2 regions of the Bacillus stercoris genome follow, and region 2 is predicted to be linked to the other one. Evidence: a T-box and tRNA genes for the amino acid it is inferred to sense, from the RefSeq annotation. Region 2 holds a T-box; the other holds one or more tRNA genes.
What was found. A T-box is a leader RNA that pairs with one kind of tRNA and senses whether it is charged. The one in region 2 lies ahead of ileS (isoleucine--tRNA ligase), so its partner is inferred to be a tRNA-Ile.

Region 1 (8,060 bases), 1.7 Mb from region 2:
TTGATCACGAAACCTTACGTCAAGCAGGAATGTTCCGTGTGCAAAATGGTGCGTTAGTGAAGTGAAGAAATGAGGTGAGCAATTGTATATTCATTTAGGTGATGACTTTGTGGTTTCAACACGAGATATTGTCGGCATTTTTGACTTTAAAGCCAACATGTCGCCTATTGTTGAAGAATTTCTGAAAAAACAGAAACACAAGGTGGTGCCTTCCGTAAACGGCACGCCCAAATCTATCGTAGTCACGGTTCAGAATATATATTACTCTCCCTTATCTTCCAGCACATTAAAAAAACGTGCGCAATTTATGTTTGAAATAGATTCTTAGAAATTTTTATCACGAATATATCGTTTAGAAAAGTGTAGGTGAATGACGTGGCTATGGAACAGCAGCAAAATAGTTATGATGAAAATCAGATACAGGTACTAGAAGGATTGGAAGCTGTTCGTAAAAGACCGGGGATGTATATCGGCTCGACAAACAGCAAAGGCCTTCACCACCTGGTATGGGAAATTGTCGATAATAGTATTGACGAAGCCCTCGCCGGTTATTGTACAGATATCAATATCCAAATCGAAAAAGACAACAGTATCACGGTTGTAGATAATGGCCGCGGTATTCCAGTCGGTATTCATGAAAAAATGGGCCGTCCTGCGGTAGAAGTCATTATGACGGTGCTTCATGCCGGAGGAAAATTTGACGGAAGCGGCTATAAAGTATCCGGAGGATTACACGGTGTAGGTGCGTCGGTCGTGAACGCACTATCAACAGAGCTTGATGTGACGGTTCACCGTGACGGTAAAATTCATCGCCAAACCTATAAACGCGGAGTTCCAGTTTCAGACCTTGAAATCATTGGCGAAACGGATCATACAGGAACGACGACACATTTTGTCCCGGATCCTGAAATTTTCACAGAAACAACTGAGTATGATTATGATCTGCTTGCCAACCGCGTGCGTGAATTAGCCTTTTTGACAAAGGGCGTAAACATCACGATCGAAGATAAACGTGAAGGGCAAGAGCGTAAAAACGAGTACCATTACGAAGGCGGAATTAAAAGTTATGTAGAGTATTTAAACCGTTCTAAAGAAGTTGTCCATGAAGAGCCGATTTACATTGAAGGCGAAAAGGACGGCATTACGGTTGAAGTGGCTTTACAATACAATGACAGCTACACAAGCAACATTTACTCGTTTACAAACAACATTAACACGTACGAAGGCGGTACCCATGAAGCTGGCTTCAAAACGGGCCTGACTCGTGTTATCAACGACTATGCCAGAAAAAAAGGGCTTATTAAAGAAAATGACCCTAACCTAAGCGGAGATGATGTAAGAGAAGGGCTGACCGCGATTATTTCAATCAAACACCCTGATCCGCAGTTTGAGGGCCAAACGAAAACAAAGCTAGGCAACTCAGAAGCTCGGACCATCACTGATACGTTATTTTCTGCGGCAATGGAAACATTTATGCTGGAAAATCCAGATGCGGCCAAAAAAATTGTCGATAAAGGTTTAATGGCGGCAAGAGCTAGAATGGCTGCGAAAAAAGCGCGTGAACTTACACGCCGCAAGAGCGCTTTGGAAATTTCAAACCTTCCCGGTAAACTAGCGGACTGCTCTTCAAAAGATCCGAGCATTTCCGAGTTATATATCGTAGAGGGTGACTCTGCCGGTGGATCTGCTAAACAAGGACGGGACAGACATTTCCAAGCTATTTTGCCGCTTAGAGGTAAAATCTTGAACGTTGAAAAAGCAAGACTGGACAAGATCCTTTCTAACAACGAAGTTCGCTCTATGATCACAGCACTTGGCACAGGTATCGGGGAAGATTTCAACCTGGAGAAAGCCCGTTACCATAAAGTTGTCATTATGACAGATGCCGATGTTGACGGTGCGCACATCAGAACCCTGCTGTTAACGTTCTTTTACAGATATATGCGCCAAATTATCGAAAATGGCTATGTGTACATTGCACAGCCGCCGCTCTACAAGGTTCAACAGGGGAAACGTGTTGAATATGCGTACAATGACAAGGAGCTTGAAGACTTGTTAAAAACGCTTCCTCAAACACCTAAGCCTGGATTGCAGCGTTACAAAGGTCTTGGTGAAATGAATGCCACCCAGTTATGGGAGACAACCATGGATCCTAGCTCTAGAACGCTGCTTCAGGTAACTCTTGAAGATGCAATGGATGCGGATGAGACATTCGAAATGCTGATGGGCGACAAAGTAGAACCTCGCCGAAACTTCATAGAAGCAAATGCGAGATACGTTAAAAATCTTGACATCTAATCATAAAAAGCCTTATTTCCAATAAGAAATAAGGCTTTTTTCTAAACAAGATCAGATGCAGCAATGCTTGCAATACCTATATATTCTAGCAATTTAATGTGTATAATCATAAGTTTATTGATATAATGGAGAATAGTGAAATCGTATTGAAGGTCATAATGGACAATCTACTCCCACATATTTCATGTGATACTTCAGGGAGGTTTTTTAATGAGTGAACAAAACACACCACAAGTTCGTGAAATAAATATCAGTCAGGAAATGCGTACGTCCTTCTTGGATTATGCAATGAGCGTTATCGTATCCCGTGCTCTTCCGGATGTTCGTGACGGTTTAAAGCCGGTTCATAGACGGATTTTATATGCAATGAATGATTTGGGCATGACCAGTGACAAGCCTTATAAAAAATCCGCGCGTATCGTTGGAGAGGTTATCGGGAAATACCATCCGCACGGTGATTCAGCGGTATATGAATCCATGGTCAGAATGGCTCAGGATTTCAACTACCGTTATATGCTTGTTGACGGTCACGGAAACTTCGGTTCTGTTGACGGAGACTCAGCGGCTGCCATGCGTTATACAGAAGCAAGAATGTCTAAAATCTCAATGGAAATTCTTCGAGACATCACAAAAGACACAATCGATTATCAGGATAACTATGACGGTTCAGAAAGAGAACCTGTCGTTATGCCTTCGAGGTTCCCAAATCTGCTCGTGAACGGTGCTGCCGGCATTGCGGTAGGTATGGCAACAAACATTCCTCCGCACCAGCTGGGAGAAATCATTGACGGTGTACTTGCTGTCAGTGAGAATCCGGACATTACAATTCCAGAGCTTATGGAAGTCATTCCAGGTCCTGATTTCCCGACTGCGGGTCAAATCTTAGGCCGAAGCGGTATACGGAAAGCATACGAATCTGGCCGAGGCTCTATTACAATTCGGGCAAAAGCTGAGATCGAGCAAACATCTTCAGGTAAAGAAAGAATTATTGTTACAGAGTTGCCTTACCAAGTAAATAAGGCGAAATTAATCGAGAAAATTGCTGATCTTGTTAGGGATAAAAAGATAGAGGGCATTACAGATCTGCGTGATGAGTCAGATCGTACAGGTATGAGAATTGTCATTGAAATTAGACGTGATGCTAATGCAAATGTCATTCTAAACAATCTGTACAAACAAACTGCTCTACAAACATCTTTTGGTATCAATTTGCTTGCACTTGTTGATGGTCAGCCGAAAGTTTTAACTCTTAAGCAATGCCTGGAGCATTACCTTGACCACCAAAAAGTCGTAATTAGACGCCGTACTGCCTATGAATTGCGTAAAGCGGAAGCGAGAGCTCACATCCTTGAAGGCTTGAGAGTTGCTCTGGATCATCTCGATGCAGTTATTTCCCTTATCCGTAATTCTCAAACGGCTGAAATTGCGAGAACAGGTTTAATTGAACAATTCTCACTGACAGAGAAGCAAGCACAAGCAATCCTTGATATGAGGCTCCAGCGTTTAACAGGACTGGAACGTGAAAAGATCGAAGAAGAATACCAATCTCTTGTTAAATTAATTGCAGAGCTAAAAGACATCTTGGCAAATGAATATAAAGTGCTTGAGATTATTCGTGAAGAACTCACGGAAATCAAAGAGCGTTTTAACGATGAAAGACGTACTGAGATCGTCACTTCTGGACTAGAGACAATTGAAGATGAAGATCTCATTGAGAGAGAAAATATCGTCGTCACTCTGACGCACAACGGGTACATCAAACGTCTTCCTGCATCAACTTATCGCAGTCAAAAACGAGGCGGTAAAGGTGTACAAGGAATGGGAACAAACGAAGATGATTTCGTTGAGCATTTGATCTCTACGTCAACTCATGACACGATTCTCTTCTTCTCAAACAAGGGAAAAGTGTATCGTGCAAAAGGGTATGAAATCCCTGAATACGGCAGAACAGCAAAAGGAATCCCGATTATTAACCTGCTGGAAGTAGAAAAGGGTGAGTGGATCAACGCGATTATTCCAGTCACGGAATTCAATGCGGAGCTTTACCTTTTCTTCACAACAAAGCACGGGGTTTCAAAACGAACTTCGCTGTCTCAATTCGCTAATATCCGCAACAATGGCCTAATCGCTTTGAGTCTTCGTGAGGATGATGAACTGATGGGTGTACGTCTGACTGATGGTACAAAACAAATCATCATCGGAACGAAAAACGGTTTACTGATCCGTTTCCCTGAAACAGATGTCCGGGAGATGGGAAGAACTGCGGCAGGCGTAAAAGGCATCACCCTGACAGATGACGACGTTGTTGTCGGCATGGAGATATTAGAGGAAGAGTCACACGTCCTTATCGTAACTGAAAAAGGATACGGAAAACGGACTCCGGCTGAAGAGTACAGAACTCAAAGCCGGGGCGGAAAAGGACTCAAAACAGCAAAAATCACCGAGAATAACGGCCAACTAGTAGCAGTGAAAGCTACTAAAGGTGAAGAGGATCTAATGATTATTACAGCCAGCGGCGTACTCATTAGAATGGACATCAGTGATATCTCAATCACCGGACGTGTCACTCAAGGTGTGCGTCTCATCAGAATGGCAGAAGAAGAACATGTTGCTACAGTGGCTTTAGTAGAGAAAAACGAAGAAGATGAGAATGAAGAAGAACAAGAAGAAGTGTGAGAAAAAGCGCAGCTAAAATAGCTGCGCTTTTTTGTTTTATTCCTCTTTACAGTCTTAAAAATTATGGTATAATCATTTTTGTTGTCTTTTAAAAGACGCAAACGTAACAATCATGACTAGTAAAAACTTTTTCAAAAAAGTGTTGACCTAGTTAACTAAAAATGTTACTATTAAGTAGTCGCTTCGAGGGAAGCACACAAAGTTCTTTGAAAACTAAACAAGACAAAACGTACCTGTTAATTCATTTTTATAAATCGCACAGCGATGTGCGTAGTCAGTCAAACTACTTTATCGGAGAGTTTGATCCTGGCTCAGGACGAACGCTGGCGGCGTGCCTAATACATGCAAGTCGAGCGGACAGATGGGAGCTTGCTCCCTGATGTTAGCGGCGGACGGGTGAGTAACACGTGGGTAACCTGCCTGTAAGACTGGGATAACTCCGGGAAACCGGGGCTAATACCGGATGCTTGTTTGAACCGCATGGTTCAAGCATAAAAGGTGGCTTCGGCTACCACTTACAGATGGACCCGCGGCGCATTAGCTAGTTGGTGAGGTAATGGCTCACCAAGGCAACGATGCGTAGCCGACCTGAGAGGGTGATCGGCCACACTGGGACTGAGACACGGCCCAGACTCCTACGGGAGGCAGCAGTAGGGAATCTTCCGCAATGGACGAAAGTCTGACGGAGCAACGCCGCGTGAGTGATGAAGGTTTTCGGATCGTAAAGCTCTGTTGTTAGGGAAGAACAAGTACCGTTCGAATAGGGCGGTACCTTGACGGTACCTAACCAGAAAGCCACGGCTAACTACGTGCCAGCAGCCGCGGTAATACGTAGGTGGCAAGCGTTGTCCGGAATTATTGGGCGTAAAGGGCTCGCAGGCGGTTTCTTAAGTCTGATGTGAAAGCCCCCGGCTCAACCGGGGAGGGTCATTGGAAACTGGGAAACTTGAGTGCAGAAGAGGAGAGTGGAATTCCACGTGTAGCGGTGAAATGCGTAGAGATGTGGAGGAACACCAGTGGCGAAGGCGACTCTCTGGTCTGTAACTGACGCTGAGGAGCGAAAGCGTGGGGAGCGAACAGGATTAGATACCCTGGTAGTCCACGCCGTAAACGATGAGTGCTAAGTGTTAGGGGGTTTCCGCCCCTTAGTGCTGCAGCTAACGCATTAAGCACTCCGCCTGGGGAGTACGGTCGCAAGACTGAAACTCAAAGGAATTGACGGGGGCCCGCACAAGCGGTGGAGCATGTGGTTTAATTCGAAGCAACGCGAAGAACCTTACCAGGTCTTGACATCCTCTGACAATCCTAGAGATAGGACGTCCCCTTCGGGGGCAGAGTGACAGGTGGTGCATGGTTGTCGTCAGCTCGTGTCGTGAGATGTTGGGTTAAGTCCCGCAACGAGCGCAACCCTTGATCTTAGTTGCCAGCATTCAGTTGGGCACTCTAAGGTGACTGCGGTGACAAACCGGAGGAAGGTGGGGATGACGTCAAATCATCATGCCCCTTATGACCTGGGCTACACACGTGCTACAATGGACAGAACAAAGGGCAGCGAAACCGCGAGGTTAAGCCAATCCCACAAATCTGTTCTCAGTTCGGATCGCAGTCTGCAACTCGACTGCGTGAAGCTGGAATCGCTAGTAATCGCGGATCAGCATGCCGCGGTGAATACGTTCCCGGGCCTTGTACACACCGCCCGTCACACCACGAGAGTTTGTAACACCCGAAGTCGGTGAGGTAACCTTTTAGGAGCCAGCCGCCGAAGGTGGGACAGATGATTGGGGTGAAGTCGTAACAAGGTAGCCGTATCGGAAGGTGCGGCTGGATCACCTCCTTTCTAAGGATATTATACGGAATATAAGACCTTGGGTCTTATAAACAGAACGTTCCCTGTCTTGTTTAGTTTTGAAGGAACTTTGTTCCTTAAATAAGTTAAGATGGGCCTGTAGCTCAGCTGGTTAGAGCGCACGCCTGATAAGCGTGAGGTCGGTGGTTCGAGTCCACTCAGGCCCACCATCTTATATAATGGGGCCTTAGCTCAGCTGGGAGAGCGCCTGCTTTGCACGCAGGAGGTCAGCGGTTCGATCCCGCTAGGCTCCACCAACGTGTTCTTTGAAAACTAGATAACAGTAGACATCACATTCAATTAGTAATACAAGATATCACATAGTGATTCTTTTTAACGGTTAAGTTAGAAAGGGCGCACGGTGGATGCCTTGGCACTAGGAGCCGATGAAGGACGGGACGAACACCGATATGCTTCGGGGAGCTGTAAGCAAGCTTTGATCCGGAGATTTCCGAATGGGGAAACCCACCACTCGTAATGGAGTGGTATCCATATCTGAATTCATAGGATATGAGAAGGCAGACCCGGGGAACTGAAACATCTAAGTACCCGGAGGAAGAGAAAGCAAATGCGATTCCCTGAGTAGCGGCGAGCGAAACGGGATTAGCCCAAACCAAGAGGCTTGCCTCTTGGGGTTGTAGGACACTCTGTACGGAGTTACAAAGGAACGAGGTAGATGAAGAGGTCTGGAAAGGCCCGCCATAGAAGGTAACAGCCCTGTAGTCAAAACTTCGTTCTCTCCTGAGTGGATCCTGAGTACGGCGGAACACGTGAAATTCCGTCGGAATCCGGGAGGACCATCTCCCAAGGCTAAATACTCCCTAGTGACCGATAGTGAACCAGTACCGTGAGGGAAAGGTGAAAAGCACCCCGGAAGGGGAGTGAAAGAGATCCTGAAACCGTGTGCCTACAAGTAGTCAGAGCCCGTTAACGGGTGATGGCGTGCCTTTTGTAGAATGAACCGGCGAGTTACGATCCCGTGCAAGGTTAAGCAGAAGATGCGGAGCCGCAGCGAAAGCGAGTCTGAATAGGGCGCATGAGTACGTGGTCGTAGACCCGAAACCAGGTGATCTACCCATGTCCAGGGTGAAGTTCAGGTAACACTGAATGGAGGCCCGAACCCACGCACGTTGAAAAGTGCGGGGATGAGGTGTGGGTAGGGGTGAAATGCCAATCGAACCTGGAGATAGCTGGTTCTCTCCGAAATAGCTTTAGGGCTAGCCTCAAGGTAAGAGTCTTG
Region 2 (8,060 bases):
CGCTTTCACCGCGCTCCCGTTCACGACAACCTGTCCGTCTTTTACCCATTGCTGAACCTGGGTTCTTGACCAATCATTCTCAGTTGATGCCAAAAATTTATCAATCCGCTCACTTTTTTGTTCTTCTGAAGCGGTTATATCAATTTGATTCATGCTATTGCTCCTTTTTCTTTTTCCCGCTGTCCAACAGCATTTGTATAAATAAAAGCATTACGCCGACACATAGTGAAGAGTCCGCGATGTTAAAAATCGGGTAATTGTAATTCACAATTATAACATGGATAAAATCCACAACTTCTTGTCTGACAGCCCGATCGATAAAGTTGCCGATGGCACCGCCAAGCATAAGCCCAAGGGCAACGCCAAGAAGCCTTTGTCCTTTTGTGTAACGCTGTATGTAATAAACAATACCAATAATAACAGCGGTTGTTATGAGGTAGAAAAACCACATCTGACCCGCTAATATCCCCCATGCAGCACCCGTATTGCGATGGGAGGTGATATAGAATACCTGATCAATGATCGGAATGCTTTGGCCAAGTTCCATGTTCTTAACGACTAGCCATTTTGTCAATTGATCGGCTGCAATAATAAGTAGTGCAATTATATAATACAGCACAAACGTTCCTCCAGTTTACGGTTACTTTAATCCATTATGCATTTTATCAATAAAAAGCACTGGAGTAAAGAAATATCAGGCATATTAACTGGTCAGACACTGTTTATTCATACAGTGCCTGACCATATTCGATATCCGTTGATTTCCATATCGGAAGCGTTTTTTTTTCGAATTGGACAGAATAAAGAAAATCGTTTGCTGTTCGGGCCGTCGGCAGCACCGCCAGCTTTGAAAGAGGAATGGGGGCCCCGGTTTCTTCACAGTATCCGAATGTGCCGTTTTCGATTTTTGACAATGCAAGGAGAACGTCTTGAAGCTCTTCTTTAATGTGATAGATCAGAGTTGCTTTTTGTTTATGATTGATTGCTGCTTGCGGGCTTGTAGAAACCTGAAAGCAAGAATACTCAAATAATCTCGACTGTAATTCTTCTTTCATCAGAAGAAGTTCCGTGTAAATTGCGGTCAGTTGATCATTCATTCTTCACAACTCCTGCTCTTAACGTAGTACCTTTATTGTTGCCTATGAATGATGATCTAAAGCCCATAAGATTTTTCCTGCCGTTCTAAAGGATGTCACTCTTGGCACAAAAAAAGCCCGGCTTTTACGCCGGGCCCCTTTTGCATTATTTTTCATAATATTTTTCAACGATTTCAGCATTGCGTAATGAAAGTGTAGGATATTTCGGATTTGCCCCTACATCTTTTGAAATCACACGTGATCTCTCACACATTTCGCCTTCCGCTTTCTCGACAGCGATTTTACCCGTCGGAAAGCTTTGCGCATCGTTCGGCGCTTCCTGTTCTTCACTGATTGTCAGTTCTGACACAATAAACAGCTGAGAAAGATTTTCTTTAATGGAAGCCAAGAGCTCTTTGTTTTCTTTATTTGGATACAATTTCAGGTTAGCTTCCAATGATTTACCGATAATTTTTTCATTCCGCGCAGTTTCTAATGCTTTTAGCACGTCATCACGAAGAGCCATAAAGCGGTCAAATTTTTCTTCAGTCGCTTCACTGTTTGGAATTGCGATTGTTTCCGGCATATCTGTCAGCTGAACGCTCTGCTCTTCAACAAATGTTAAATGAGACCATAATTCGTCAGCCGTATGCGGAAGGATAGGCGCTGAAAGCTTCACTAATGCAAGAAGCGTTTCGTAGAATACTGTCTGCATGCTGCGTCTATCCGGATGATCCGCATGCTCGATGTAAACAATATCCTTTGCAAAATCGAGATAGAATGAGCTTAATTCGATTGTGCAGAAATTATGGATGCTGTGATACACAACCGCAAATTCGTACTCATCATACGCTTTTTTCACTTTATCAATCAGTTTGTTCAGCTTAATCAGCATATACTGATCCACTTCACGAAGTTCTTCAACAGCCACCGCATTTGTTTTTGGATCAAAATCGAAAAGGTTGCCGTGAAGGAAACGGAACGTATTGCGGATTTTACGATATACTTCCGCAACCTGCTTCAGAATGGCGTCAGACACGCGAACATCCGCCTGATAATCCACTGAAGATACCCATAACCTTAAGATGTCCGCACCAAGCTGTTTCATAACTTTAGCCGGAACAACAACGTTACCGATTGATTTACTCATCTTGCGTCCTTCTCCATCCAGTGCGAACCCATGGCTGAGCACACCTTTATACGGCGCTTTCCCTGTTACGGCTACTGCTGTAGAAAGGGAAGAGTTAAACCAGCCGCGATATTGGTCAGATCCCTCTAGGTATAAATCAGCCGGGCGAACGAGGTCATCACGTTCTTCAAGCACTGCTTGATGGGAAGAGCCTGAATCAAACCAAACATCCATGATATCCTGTTCTTTTGTAAATGTGCCGTTCGGGCTTCCAGGATGTGTAAACCCTTCCGGAAGAAGATCCTTTGCTTCTTTTTCAAACCAAATGTTTGATCCGTGCTGCCTGAACAATTCAGAAACATGTTCAATGGTTTCATCCGTAATAATCGGTTCCCCATTTTCGGCATAAAATACCGGAATCGGCACACCCCACGCACGCTGTCTGGAAATACACCAGTCTCCGCGGTCCCGAACCATGTTGTGCAAACGCTGCTCGCCCCATTCAGGAACCCATTTGGTTTCTTTGATGGCGTCCAGCAGGTCTGATCTGAAATCTTTAATAGACGCAAACCATTGCGCTGTCGCTCTGAAAATGGTTGGTTTTTTTGTTCTCCAATCGTGCGGATAAGAATGAGTAATAAATTCAAGCTTCACAAGTGCGCCTTTTTCATCAAGCTGCTGTGTGATCGCTTTGTTTGCATCGTCATAGAACATGCCTTCAAAGCCAGGAGCTTCGCTTGTCATGACACCTTTTGCATCAACTGGGCAAAGCACATCTAAGCCGTATTTTTGGCCGATGATAAAGTCATCCTCCCCATGTCCTGGCGCTGTATGAACACAGCCTGTTCCGGCATCAGTTGTTACGTGTTCACCAAGCATAACGAGAGAATCTCTGCCATATAGCGGGTGTTCAGCGATAATGTTCTCAAGGTCTTTCCCTTTGACCGTTCTTGTCACTTCATACTGATCAAATCCGCATGCAGACGCAACATTTTCGACTAAAGCACTTGCTACGACAAAGCGGTCTTCACCTACTGCAATCACGCTGTACTCAAGATCAGGGTGCACTGAGATTCCGAGGTTCGCCGGAATTGTCCAAGGCGTTGTTGTCCAGATGATGATACGTTCTCCATTCTCAAGAACGCCTTTTCCGTCTTTTACACCAAAAGCAACGTAAATTGATGCTGAACGTTTGTCTTGATATTCGATCTCGGCTTCAGCCAAAGCAGACTCACTTGAAGGTGACCAGTTAACCGGTTTAAGACCTTTGTAAATGTAGCCCCGTTTTGCCATTTCACCAAATACGCGGATTTGCTGCGCTTCGTATTCCGGTTTTAATGTTACATATGGGTTTTCCCAATCACCGCGGACACCAAGACGTTTAAATTGCTCACGCTGTCCTTCGATTTGCTTCCAAGCGTACTCTTCGCACAGTTTGCGGAATTCCGCTACTGACATTTCTTTGCGGTTGACTTTTTTGTTTTTTGTCAGAGCTGTTTCAATTGGCAATCCGTGTGTATCCCAGCCTGGAACATACGGTGCGTTGTAGCCGCTCATTGATTTAAAGCGGACAATGAAATCCTTCAAAATCTTGTTAAGCGCGTGGCCCATATGAATGTCGCCGTTAGCATACGGAGGTCCGTCATGTAAAACAAATTTCGGGCGGTCTTTCGTCCGTTCCTGCACAAGACGATAGATATCCTCTTCCTCCCATTTCTTTTGAATGTCAGGCTCACGGTTTGGCAAATTTCCACGCATCGGGAAATCTGTTTTTGGCATTAAGAGCGTGTCTTTAAAATCCATTTTCATTCCTCCACTGCATTTTTTCAGAAAATAAAAAAAGCCCTCTCATCCCATAAGGGACGAGAAAGCTTATCTCGCGGTACCACCCTTTTAGAAAAAGCCAGCATACGCTTTTTCCTCTTGAGCATCGTAACGTGATGAACGTCCTAACCTACTGTGAGTTCAGAAAGGAAACTTAAGGGCTGATCTACATGATTCCGGCCATCCCGGACTCTCACCATCTCCGGGTCGCTATGAAGGCCTGAAGGAAACATGACTGTCCCTTTCAACCGTTTTTTCATCTGAATTTATGAACGTATTATATTCGACAAGCTAAGAAAATGTCAAGATAATCAGAGAATTTATTCCTTTTCCTCAAATACAGCGTCGACTTCATACTCAAGGAGATGATCCCAATCGTCATTTTTCAGAAGATCGAGCTGAGCCTCAATCAGCATTTGGAAACGTGTTCTGAACACTTTAGACTGTTTTTTCAGCTCTTCGATTTCCATGGCGATTTTTCTTGATTTTGATAACGATTCGTTGATAATGCGATCAGCATTTTTCTCCGCTTCCCGTACGATCAGCTTTGCCTCTTTTTGAGAATTGCGTTTTACGTCTTCAGCTGCTTCTTGGGCAACTAAAATCGATTTATTCAATGTTTCTTCAATATTGGCAAAGTGTCCGATTCTTTCATCTAGCTCATTGACTTTCGCTTCTAGTTCCGTTTTCTTACGGAGAACAATTTCATAATCTTTTCTGACTTGCGCTAGAAATTCATTTACTTCATCTTCATCATATCCGCGAAAACTTTTTGTAAACGTCTTGTTGTGAATATCATTTGGCGTTAATGGCATGATGCCACCTCCATTTTTACATTTCAGTACGGTTATCTAGTTCACATTATAAAACAAATTTCGCACAGATGGAGAAAAAAACTGAAAAACCGACTATTTTTGTCGTTCAAACGTAACTCTCCATTTGTCTTTTTTGGTTTTTCCTTCGATTTTGGATAAACTGCAGCGGCCAAAGCCTCTGATAGACAGCATGTCCCCTTCTGCCACTATGTAGGAAGGATCTTCAACTACCTTCCAGTTCACTTTTACGTGCCCGTTTTTCACAAGTGTCTGTGATTTCTGGCGGGATTGCCTGCTCATAGAGGCGCAGACAGCGTCAAGCCTTAAAGAAGAAACCGTGTCATCTCTTATTTCGACATCAATAGCCGGAATGTTAAGGTCTGACAAGCCAATTTTCTCAAGGCTGACCGTCGCTTTGCCTGCTTGAGTCAGCTGTGCGGCCACAAAATCAGCGGTATCGGCTGATACAATCAATTGCACAGCTGATTCAGAAAACACGATGTCACCGAATTTTTGCCGCTTTAATCCTATGCCCATTAATGCACCAAGCAGAGAACGGTGATCTACTGAGACAAACTTGTCAGCATAACGGACGTTAAACGCCTGCAGTTCAAAATCCGATTCTTCTGGAGTAATGTATTCTGGATACAGAATCGCCCGTTTCCGCTCCGCTCTGTCATAGCCGCCGGAAAAAGCAAGCCCGACGTCTGTCTGTCCCGTAACAGCAGTGAGGATGACCTGCTCTCGAGGGTCTAAAAAGTCGGTCAGCTTCATTCTGTACTGCTCCTGGACAATTCTTTTCCATTCGAGCGCCTGATCAATAAAGGCCCGCTCGTCTTTTCTGAAGTGCTGATAGATATCGCTCATCGTCTTTCCCTTCTATGTAAAGAGGCTTGGCTGCTGCCAAGCCCCTATCAAACTGTCACATTAAAACGCAATCATGCGATAAAGTCCCCACAAGCCGGTAGTCGCAAATCGAAGCACAAGGATTGCTACGATTGGTGAAATATCCAGCATTGCAATCGGAGGGATGATTTTTCTGAATGGTTCGAGATATGGTTCACAAATCGATGCTAAAAAACGCCCGACTGCTGTTTCCCTCGTACTCGGCACCCATGACATAAAAATGTATATGATCAGGGCAAATGAGTATATTGTGATTAATAAGCTTAAAACCGAAAAAACTTGATAAAGGATCATCTCGCTTTACCACCTCTGATGTTCGTCTTCAGATATGAGCTCAGAAATTGTGCCTGATACATCTACGTTATCAGGCGTGCAGAGAAAGATATCTGAGCCGATTCTTTGAATATCTCCGCCGATGGCATAGACGGTTCCGCTTAAAAAGTCAACAATCCGCTTCGCCTGGTCATGCTGTATCCGCTGAAGATTGACGACAACTGCCCGCCGGTTCTTCAAATGGTCGGCTATTTCCTGCGCCTCCGCATACACGCGCGGCTCACTCAACACCACTTTAGAGGATTTCTGAACACTTTGCAAGCTCACTACATTCTGTTTGCCCGCAGGTTTATTCCCGGTATAAGCCGGCTTTTCTTTTTGCTCATGCTCCTCATGCGATTCCCGCTCTGTCTCAATATATTCATATTCATATTCTTCATCTTCCATCGAGAAAAAGTTTTTCAGTTTATTTTTCATACTCATTGCTGTACACCCCCTGTTTCATTTCCGACTAACGATGAGCCGATTCTAATATAAGTAGCCCCTTCTTCAATTGCAATTTCAAAATCATTTGACATGCCCATCGACAGTTCAGTACACGGAGCGTTCGGCTGCTTCAGTTTCTGAACCTGGTCACGGAGTTCTCTCAGCGACCTGAAACAGCTTCTGATCTGATCTTGATCATCAGTCAGCGGAGCCATTGTCATCAGTCCGGCCACTTGGATATGTTCGAAACCGGAAAGCTCCTGTATGAATGGAATGACTTCTTCTTTTTTCATGCCGTGTTTAGAAGGCTCAAGAGAGGTATTGACCTGCACAAAGCATCGGACAGTACCTTCAGCCCGTTTTTCAATTTCTTTCGCTAATGAGAGCCGGTCTAGGGAATGGATATAAGAAACCGCATTGACGACAGATTTTGCTTTTCTTGATTGCAGACTGCCGATAAAATGCCATTCCGGATTCCCTTTCATCAATTCCTGTTTGCGGAGCAGTTCCGCATCCCGATTCTCTCCGAGGCAGGTGATGCCAGCATCTACTGCCTCCTGTGCTCTTTCAGGTGATACATATTTTGTGACTGCAATAACCGTAACTTCATCGGAGCTGCGGCCCGATCTGTTACATGCTTCGTTTATTCGTTCGTTTATATGTCGTAAATTATCAACAACACGCAAGATCTTTATGCCTCCTTCATTCCGATAAAGGACATCATCCGTCCAGTTTTCCCCTGATCGCGGCGGTGAGAATAGAAAAGAGACGGCTCGCTTTCCGTGCATAAACCGCTGACAGAAATCTGTTCATTTGCCAAACCGCTGTCTATCAGTATGAGGCGGTTCAGCTCTTTCAAATCAAGCTGATATTGTGCCATTGCCGTCTGATTAACGGCACGGTCTGCTGAAACCGGCAATGCGCGGACAGCATCCATGACACGGTCATCTACCGTATAGCATGCTCCGCTGATAGATGGGCCAATAACAGCCTGAATATCTGAAGGATTTGAACCTTCCTTCTCAGTCCATTGCTTCACCATTTCTCTGCCAATCTGTTTGACAGTGCCTTTCCACCCGGCATGGGCAACTCCGACAAGTGATTTAACCGGATCATAAAAGAAAAGAGGCACACAATCAGCAAAGCATAATGCTAAAAATACATTTTTTTCGTTGGTATAGAGCCCGTCCGTTGCTTTTAGCGCTGTGTGATACTCACGGGCGCCTTTTCCCCTATCCCTCTGCGTCACTTTCTGAACGCGATTATCATGTGTCTGATCAGCGAATACCCAAGACTGCAAATCAGTATTAAACATATCGGCAATATATTCACGATTTTTAACTACATCTGCATCTTTGTCATGAACGTGCAATCCTGTATTTAACGATTCAAAAGGCTTTTGGCTGACACCGCCGTTTTTCGTCGTAAATCCGGCAATGACTTCTTTGTTGTTTTGATTCGTTTGAGCCCAGTCTTGTATCATGAGTGTCGAGGGTGTGGTAAGACTAAATGGGTGATATGTATTCATGATGATCCAACCTTTCGACAAAC

Region 1: it has a tRNA-Ile gene. The T-box ahead of ileS (isoleucine--tRNA ligase) is inferred to sense a tRNA for this amino acid. The anticodon was not compared.

The regions. Positions count from the first base shown of each region.
Region 1 is NZ_CP121861.1:115,023-123,082, reverse strand. Features, by position in the region: gene recF (DNA replication/repair protein RecF) at 1-65, shown strand, start outside; gene remB (extracellular matrix regulator RemB) at 83-328, shown strand; gene gyrB (DNA topoisomerase (ATP-hydrolyzing) subunit B) at 382-2,298, shown strand; gene gyrA (DNA topoisomerase (ATP-hydrolyzing) subunit A) at 2,509-4,974, shown strand; rRNA gene QA442_RS00650 (16S ribosomal RNA) at 5,263-6,811, shown strand; tRNA gene QA442_RS00645 (tRNA-Ile) at 6,914-6,990, shown strand; tRNA gene QA442_RS00640 (tRNA-Ala) at 7,002-7,077, shown strand; rRNA gene QA442_RS00635 (23S ribosomal RNA) at 7,159-8,060, shown strand, end outside.
Region 2 is NZ_CP121861.1:2,728,521-2,736,580, forward strand. Features, by position in the region: gene QA442_RS14160 (RluA family pseudouridine synthase) at 1-153, opposite strand, end outside; gene lspA (signal peptidase II) at 155-619, opposite strand; gene ylyA (sporulation-related RNA polymerase-binding protein YlyA) at 723-1,097, opposite strand; gene ileS (isoleucine--tRNA ligase) at 1,243-4,008, opposite strand; T-box leader at 4,061-4,287, opposite strand; gene divIVA (septum site-determining protein DivIVA) at 4,350-4,844, opposite strand; gene QA442_RS14185 (YlmH family RNA-binding protein) at 4,938-5,711, opposite strand; gene QA442_RS14190 (YggT family protein) at 5,772-6,044, opposite strand; gene sepF (cell division protein SepF) at 6,051-6,506, opposite strand; gene QA442_RS14200 (YggS family pyridoxal phosphate-dependent enzyme) at 6,503-7,195, opposite strand; gene pgeF (peptidoglycan editing factor PgeF) at 7,201-8,037, opposite strand.